2 regions of the Rothia sp. ND6WE1A genome follow, and region 1 is predicted to be linked to the other one. Evidence: riboswitches for the same ligand, from Rfam matches in the RefSeq annotation. Region 1 holds a riboswitch; the other holds the start of a gene.
The links. A riboswitch is a leader RNA that binds a small molecule or an ion and turns the genes downstream of it on or off. The one in region 1 is predicted to bind S-adenosylmethionine.

Region 1 (4,154 bases):
AAACCGCCTTTAATCCATTTGCCGCGAGCACCCATCATGAGTGGTCTTGCCTGGATACTTACCTGCGGGATTTTGGACTTATTACCTAGCGTAAATTTTGTTCCTACGTGAAAGGAAAGATCCAGAGCCGCCGATGCTCTGCGCGCGTGATCGCTACCAAATTCGGGGCGAGCTGCCAACGTATGCGATAGCGACCGCCTCCACGCGGGAACCTTTGAGAGTTTCTCCTCGTTGAGGAGCGCCAAATCTTCTAAATTTTCTGCAGAATCTTCAGCGCGGTTCTCTAGTTGAGACGCCGCGTAGACCCCGAATTCTTCTAACCGTTTCTTGAAGTCTTCAGGAACCTGCGGAGCGCCGTCGCCATCGTGCGTAGGGGTGGAGCGCCAGGTGGGGGACAACGATGTCAACGCCTTACGCGCCTTATCTGCCCGGTCAATGGCGGTGAGCATGAGCGCTACCGCGTGTTTGCAATCAGTGCGTACTGGGCACGTGCATCGTGCAGAAAATGCTAGTGAACCGGGAGTTTTGACTGCAGGAAATGTGATGTTGGTGGAATAAGGGGTGACATCGTTGCCTGTCACCACACCGGTGAGCATCCGCGCGTCGTCATCGTAGTTATACCGTGCTACGTTGCCCGCCCGCATGTACTTCTGCCCGCGTGAATATGCCCCGTGCCCTACTTGACGAATAATCTCAGCAGCCGTGACGGGGATAGCGGGAAAAGCAGTCGAATCGCTCATAGTCTCTTCCGTATAAGGGCCAAACGGTTAACTTAACCAGATTAGCCGAGAACAATTCTTCGTGGTGAAGTGCTACCTATGATTGTTCAGAATTTGCTGTCTGCGAGCGTCCACCGCGGGGAGCCGAAGAGTGCTTTTCCGCTTTATCTACGGCGATGCGGTGAATGAAATCGGTAGTTTCCATCACGTTGGAATCATCATGATGTCCGGTTGTTCTAAACCAAGTGCTTACGAGAAAGTTGTCTACCTTGGTGACTCGTAAACCAAAGGCATCTCCAGAGTATTGGCCGCTCAAACTCGTCAAATCAGGGTTGCTGGGAGCTCCGCTGGGAGTGGGATTTCGATGTATCTCAAAAGCATCTTCGCTACCGGGATAGAGCTGGGTCAGGGCTTCTGTGCAATCGGCGGAGTTCTTTTCTAACGTGGAGATGAGCTGCTGGGCAGCTGTGGCATCTGCTACAGAAAATACTGAAATATACCCTGAAAGCTGGTCTATCCCATTCTGTCCCAGAGTAATACGACGGCGTTCGCCTTTTTGGATAGTAAATTTTCCACCGGGGGTGCTAAATAATCCCAGCCCCAGCTGCTCGTAGGCTACGCATTTTTGGTTGACCTGTTCGGCAAGAAGTGGGTTATCCGACATCAGCTGTTTTTGAGTTGCTGGGATGCGGGTTGAGGTTTTTTGCCACTGTTTTGCGTTAAAGTGCTCGGTTGTGGGGGAGGCCATGAGGTAGGGGATAGTTTTTTGTACCCTGATGTCATTTTGAGTGGGTAATACGGCATCGGGATTTTCTTCTAGGACTTCGGTGAGGCTTTTGGTTTCATCCGGAGCGTTCTGGTTGGTGGCGACGGGAGAGCATCCTGCCAAGGCAAGCGTTGCGGTGGCAGAGAGCGCTATGAGACGTCGGGAGAGAAACTTTATTGTGTTATTGGATAACATGTAGGGCTTCCTTGGCGGGCAATACCTCAATGGGGGGGGGATTTATCAAAGACATGGGTCTTTGGAGGTGCAGAGGAGGTGAATGATTGAGAACGAAAGTTTTTTCGTCCTCAATTTTTACCCTTTTCACATTTTAGGGGATGGCTTCCCTCCCGGGTAAATCAATTTTTTTCTGGGACGGTATTTTATTTTCAGAAACGGTGGGTTATGGTTTTAAACAGCTTCAAGAGTTTCAACTGACAAGCTCCGACTTTAGTTGAACGCCAACCCCATGTTCACGGGTGGCTCGGATGACGAAGCGGTCTGTATTCGCGTTGTTAGCGCGTTTGCTACCAACGCAGGCTGGTACAGACAAGAGCACTTCGAAAGGAATGCGCGAAGGCGCAGTGTGGCTATGACTACCACCGCTCGACCCCACGAAACTATTCAGAAGAACCTCAGCACCGTTGCGGTGACTGCTCGTGGAGGCTACTCCGCAGTTTCTATCCAGGATTACACCCGCATCTCTAATGAGCGTTCGGAATTTCTCAACTTTTTGCTGACCCCAAATCCATCAGGGGTTCCTGCCACTGAATATGGCGCACTTCAGGTCGCATGAGCCAGTTTTCCGGACTCCTTCTTGACTCGGATGTGCTGGCGGAAATCCGCAAAGCGACTCCTGACCCGAAGGTGGTAGCTTTTCTGCGGCGTAACTCCTATAAAGTTCTCTACATTTCGGTGTTAAGCTTGGGCGAGCTTAAAGGACTTTACCCCTATACGGAAACAGAACGCTGGCTCAGCGAACTGGTAGATCGTTTTGGGGAGCACGTTTTAGAAATCGATGAAAAGGTTTCGTTGGAATGGGCTGGTCGCCAGGCTGAGCGGGGATTCCACGCGGTAGGTTCTGAGAGAACCGTGCCGCTCCCCACCGCGGCTTTAGAGGGGCTCATCTGTGCAACGGCTCAAGTGCACCAGCTGGAGATTGCCTCTTCCAAAGCAGAGGTGTATCAACGGTGGGGCGTTCAGGCGACTAATCCTTTTACTGAAGAATAACCCTAGTAATTGCGGGTTCGCTCAAGCGCTTTTCCAATGATTTTCTGGGGAAGTAGGGCATTACTCCATCGCATAATCTTGTAGGGCGCCGACGGCACTACTGCCGCTTTGCCTTGAATATTCGCTGTAATGGCGGTGCGAGCAACCTGCTCGGCGCTCAGCCAGAATATCCCTGGCACCTGAGGCTCAGAAACCTCCATAACACGGTGAAATTCTGACCGCGTTAGTCCGGGGCAGACGGCGGTGACACTTACCCCGCGGGTAGCATACTGCAAATTTGCTGATTCACTGATAGACACCAAAAACCGTTTAGCTGCAGAGTAGGTTCCACCGGGAGTAAAGGCAGCAACAGATGCGACGTTGATGATTCGCCCCCGCCCCCTATCAACCATGGGGCCCAACGCCGCGTGCATCAGTGCCAGCGGAACTTTTGCCAAGACCTCCACTTGGTTGAGATGACTCTGAACGCTTGCTGAAAGAAAGTCTTTGCCTAGACCAAAACCAGCGTTGTTGACCAGAATTTCTACGGGGTTCGTCTCCTGTTGAAGACGCGAGATGAGGCGCTGGACGTCGTCGCCCTTCAGCAAATCTGCCGGGAGAATCTCTATATCTATATCGGCGGTCCTCAACTCGTGAGCGAGTTCTTCAAGTTTCTCGACCCTCCGTCCACTCAGCACTAAAGAGTATCCCCGTGTGGCGTATTCACGGGCAAAAGCTGCGCCAATTCCAGAGGACGCGCCGGTGATGAGAACATAAGGCATAGATGAAAAACTACTCATCTCTCTAGTTTAGGGATGAGAACCTGAGAGCTTGCTGGCTATTTTCGAAAAATGTGGATTCAAATCGTGCTCAAAGCGACTGCCAGCTACACCTGAGGGTGCAGTTCGTGAAAAGATAAAGGACGATGAACACCACTTCCAAAACCCCGCCGAAACGTTCGCTCCCTATGCCTCTTTGGATGCAGGGGGCTATCGAACTGTTAATGACTGCTGTACTTTCGTTCGCGACCGTGCTCATTTTATTGGTGGCAGTGTGGTTTGCCGGCGGGTTTAATGACTCCTCTTTGCTGGGTGTCTCACAACTTTCCAGCCAGATTTGGTTGCTGATTCATGGTGTTCCACTGGATTTGAATATTCCCCAACACGGTTCTTTCGCGGCGGTATCTGGCACGTTCAGCCTTATTCCGTTGGGTCTGACTCTTGTGCCGTTGGCATTGTGCTTTCGGTCTGGACGACGGTTGGCGCAGGCATCCTATGAAGGCCAATTTTGGGTTCCCCTGGTATCGGGCAGTCTCACCTATCTGGCGATTTCGTTGGCGTTAAGCCTGTTTTCCTCGACTGCTACAGTGACCACCCATCCTTTACTGGCTTTTCTCATTCCGCTCTGGGTGGTTTTGCTGGGAACGATTTGCGGTGCCTGGTTTGAATCGCGCTCTTTGGCTC
Region 2 (4,154 bases), on a different contig from region 1:
TTCCGGAGCGAGGTTAAGGGTCGCACCTATCAAAAGACCCCCTGCGGATCCACCGTGGATGGCAATACGCTGGGCGTCTACCCAGTCCAGTTGCCCTAAGAATTCGGTGGCGTCGACAAAGTCAAAAAAAGTATTTTTCTTCTGAAGTTTCTTGCCGTCCTGATACCAAGACCGCCCCAGCTCACCGCCACCGCGAATATGGGCGACAACAAAGATGACACCGCGGTCGAGCAGGGATAGGCGGGGAATCGAAAAATAGGGGTCGACCGAGACTTCGTAGGAGCCATAGCCGTACTGCAACACCGGATTTTCTCGGGACTTATCGAGATCAGCCCGATGCACCACCGACAGCGGAATCATCTTTCCATCGCGCGCAGGAGCCCACATCCGATAGGCAAGGTAATCCTCGGAGTCAAAGCCCCCAAGAAGCGGCGTCTCTCTGCGTAGAATTAGTGATTCTTGTTCTGGAAAATAATCAAAGATACGGGTAGGAGTTACCCATGAGGTGTAATTAATGCGGACGATGGGCGAATCGACCGAAGTGCTCAGTACCCCGGTAGTGTAAATTTCTTCGGTAAAACCAGCGGGCTCAGTGAAAGTAAGACCGGCGGGGGAATCCGTTACCTTCAGCTGCGCAAGAGCATCTAAAGAAGCCAGGAAAACTTTGACCGTGGTATCTTGGCGAGCAGTTACTACTAGATGGCGCGACGAAAAGGAGACTCCCTCCACACGCACGTCGTCACGATGGGGCATTACCTTAATCCACTGCTGCCGTAAGTCTGAGAATCCTAGCCCGGTGGGCATCGGAGAGAGCACTATCTCTGAGTTAATCGCCTCGAAATCGTGCACCATGATGAGATATTGTTGCCCCGCTATGATGATGGGTTCAACGCTGTATTGCACACGCTCTGTCCGCGGAATCACGACCATCGGTGTGGTACGAAGATTGTCTGTGGGCACCAAGCGAACCTCAGTGAATTCGGAAGAGAACGACGTGAGCACCACATGAGTTCGGTCTTCTGAAAGATTAGCTTCGAGCCACATCCCTTGATCGGGTTCCTTGAAGAGCACGATATCTTCATCCGAGCTGTTGATTTTGTGTGCGCGAATTTCATAGGGGCGCCACGAGTCGTCGACCAAGGAATAGATGAGATAGGTGGCGTCGGCAGTGAGAAAAGCACCAGCAAAAATATCTTCGAGACGATCCGAGCTGATTTCTCCGGTGTTCAGATTCTTGAAGTACTGCGTGTAGCGCTCGTCGCCGGCGTCATCGACGCCGAAGGTCAGGAGCTCACCATCGAGCGAGGGCTCAAAGGAACCAAGCGAGAAAAAAGGTAAATCAGCTGCGAAAGCATTGCAATCGAGCAGAGTTTCTTCTCCCTCTAACTGCTGATTCGATTCAACCAGCGGAGGGGTGAAACGTTCCTCTACGCTTCCTTCTCGAACCGCTGGGACGCGGCACATCAGGGGGTACTGTTGCCCCTCGACCGTGCGTGAAAAATACCACCAGTTGCCCTTACGGGTGGGCACCGATAAATCGGTCTCTAGTGTGCGACCTTTGATTTCATCAAAAATGGTTTGGCGCAATGGTTGTTGCTGGGCGGTAACCTTTTCGCAGTATTCGTTTTCCGCTGTGAGGTAATCGATAACCTCTGACTTCTCTTTCTCTCGCAACCATTCAAAAGAATCGTAAAAAGTATCGTCATGAAAGACTCTGGTAGTCATCTGCTGACGCGCACGAGGCGCAGGCAACGGAGAAAAAGTAGTCATAAGAAGTCCCCTCTAGTTGTGATGCAACCCCATGTTGGGTGTTCATGGCTATATCCCCATTTTAGACGCTATTCAAATAGTTCGGTTCTAGAGCATCGGCGTGCTTTGAGCAAATACATGTTTTTGGCACCGCGAATGTTAACTCTATGACAAAATATGACGCCGAAATTCTGAGGGTCAGAAATGTTCGACATAAAACTCTGCCCTCCTTGACCCTCCCTAGCCTCCTTTGGCTAGCATGAAAGCAGGTCAAGAGAACCAGTGTTAAGCCCCAGCTTACTGGTCGGCAACCCTCCTCTCGCGGTGGGGTGCCCTGGGTGATGACCGGGTACACCTCACCGGCGGGGTGTGCAAGCGCGGGACCGATGCCCCATCTTCTTTGGGGACATACCTACCATCAATAATCTTTGTTGCGATCACTAGACACCCTAAAGATTTGGCATGCGGTTCCAACGTCTACAACCTATTTGGAGCAAGCATGACTAACGAACAGAACGCCATACCCACTCCTTCGCAGCCTGAAGGATGGAAATTCGAAACGAAACAAATTCACGCAGGACAAGAACCTGATTCGGCAACCGGCGCCCGTGCCCTACCGATTTACCAATCCACCTCGTTCGTCTTCAAGAATTCAGAGCAGGCGGCTAATCGCTTTGCCCTGGCAGAACTGGGGCCCATCTATACCCGCATTAACAACCCCACTCAAGAGGCAGTCGAAAACCGAATCGCCGCTTTGGAAGGTGGCGTAGGAGCACTTTTACTTTCTTCGGGTCAAGCGGCAACGACGAACGCTATCTTGAACGTGGCAGGAGCAGGCGACCATATCGTCGCGTCCCCTTCTCTTTACGGCGGATCCTTTAACCTGCTCAAATACACCCTGGCTAATTTAGGTATCGAAACTACGTTCGTCGCTGATCCTCTCAATATCGAGGACTGGAAGAACGCGGTGCGCCCCAACACCAAGGCGTTCTTTGGCGAAACGCTGCCTAACCCTCGGGGCGATGTCTTTGATATCGAGCCGATTGCAGAGGTCGCCCACGAGGCAGGCGTACCTCTTATTGTCGATAACACCATCCCTACCCCTTTCCTCTTAAACCCTTTCAAATTTGGCGCAGACATCGTGGTACATTCCGCCACCAAATACCTTGGCGGACACGGAACATCGGTGGGAGGAGCCATCGTAGATTCGGGTAATTTCGACTTTGGGAAAGACCCCGAGAAATTCCCCCTCTTCAACACACCAGATGAGGGTTACCACGGGCTGGTCTACGCCCGCGATTTAGGTAAGAACGGCGCATTCGGCGTCAATCTCTCTTACATTCTCAAAGCGCGCGTAGGGTTGCTCCGCGATTTGGGGCAGTCTATATCTCCTTTTAACGCGTTCAACATAGCAATTGGGCTTGAAACTCTTTCGTTACGCGTCGAACGCCATATAGAAAACGCCACTAAGGTAGCGCAATTCCTCGAAAATCACGACGCCGTGGAATCGGTGCAGTGGGCGGGGCTAGAATCATCGCCCTACTACGAGCTCAAGCAGAAGTACATTCCCCGTGGCCCCGGCGCCGTCCTCGGGTTCACTCTCAAGAATGCTGATTCAGCAAAAGCGCAGAAGTTCGTAGATGCGCTCCAACTCCACTCGCTGTTGGTGAATATAGGCGACGTGCGTTCGCTGGCGGTTCACCCGGCATCGACCACTCATTCCCAGTCCAGCGTAGAAGAACTCGAAGCATTGGGAATCAATCCCGCTTTCGTGCGCCTCTCTGTAGGTATCGAAAATATTGACGATATCTTGGCGGACCTGGAATTGGGATTCTCCGCCGTAGCCTAAAAGTATGTGTGCGCTGACCGGCGTTATCGCGCGCCGTGAGTTTTCGAAGGAGAGAACGTCTTGACGATTGCCCCCACCCAACCGCAGCAGGTGAAAACACCGCAGAACGGGCTAGTTCAAACGTGTGAAATTGGCAGCCTCACCTTAGAATCCTTAGAGATCATTCCCCAGGTCACTCTGGCGTTTGAAACCTGGGGGGAGCTCAATGAACACCGCGATAATGCTGTTCTCATTTTGCACGCGCTCACCGGCGATACACATGTTTCCCGGGCGAACATAACCGAGGATTCCCATACCACCAGCCCCGCCCAAGCGGCGGGCTGGTGGGAGGGGATCGTGGGCCCCGGTTGCGTGATTGATACTGAAAAATACTTTGTTCTAGCTCCCAATATTCTGGGCGGTTGCTACGGCTCTACGGGGCCGTCATCACCTACCCCTGAATCTATTGATTCATCGCGAAAGCCGTGGGGATCGAGGTTTCCTCTGGTAACAATTCGAGATACTGTCCATGCTGAAGCGCATCTGGCGGATGCCCTGGGGATAGAAACTTTCTACG

Region 2: linked by a shared signal. The riboswitch ahead of A7E48_RS07265 (O-acetylhomoserine aminocarboxypropyltransferase/cysteine synthase family protein) and the one ahead of A7E48_RS05310 (nuclease PIN) in region 1 are both predicted to bind S-adenosylmethionine.

Annotation. Positions count from the first base shown of each region.
Region 1 is NZ_LXTU01000038.1:9,265-13,418, reverse strand. Features, by position in the region: gene A7E48_RS05320 (SNF2-related protein) at 1-740, opposite strand, end outside; gene A7E48_RS05315 (hypothetical protein) at 817-1,680, opposite strand; SAM riboswitch class IV at 1,902-2,044, shown strand; gene A7E48_RS05310 (nuclease PIN) at 2,075-2,278, shown strand; gene A7E48_RS05305 (plasmid stabilization protein) at 2,275-2,712, shown strand; gene A7E48_RS05300 (SDR family oxidoreductase) at 2,715-3,491, opposite strand; gene A7E48_RS05295 (DUF6350 family protein) at 3,617-4,154, shown strand, end outside.
Region 2 is NZ_LXTU01000055.1:6,496-10,649, reverse strand. Features, by position in the region: gene A7E48_RS07270 (S9 family peptidase) at 1-1,770, opposite strand, end outside; SAM riboswitch class IV at 2,018-2,133, shown strand; gene A7E48_RS07265 (O-acetylhomoserine aminocarboxypropyltransferase/cysteine synthase family protein) at 2,249-3,598, shown strand; gene A7E48_RS07260 (homoserine O-acetyltransferase) at 3,659-4,154, shown strand, end outside.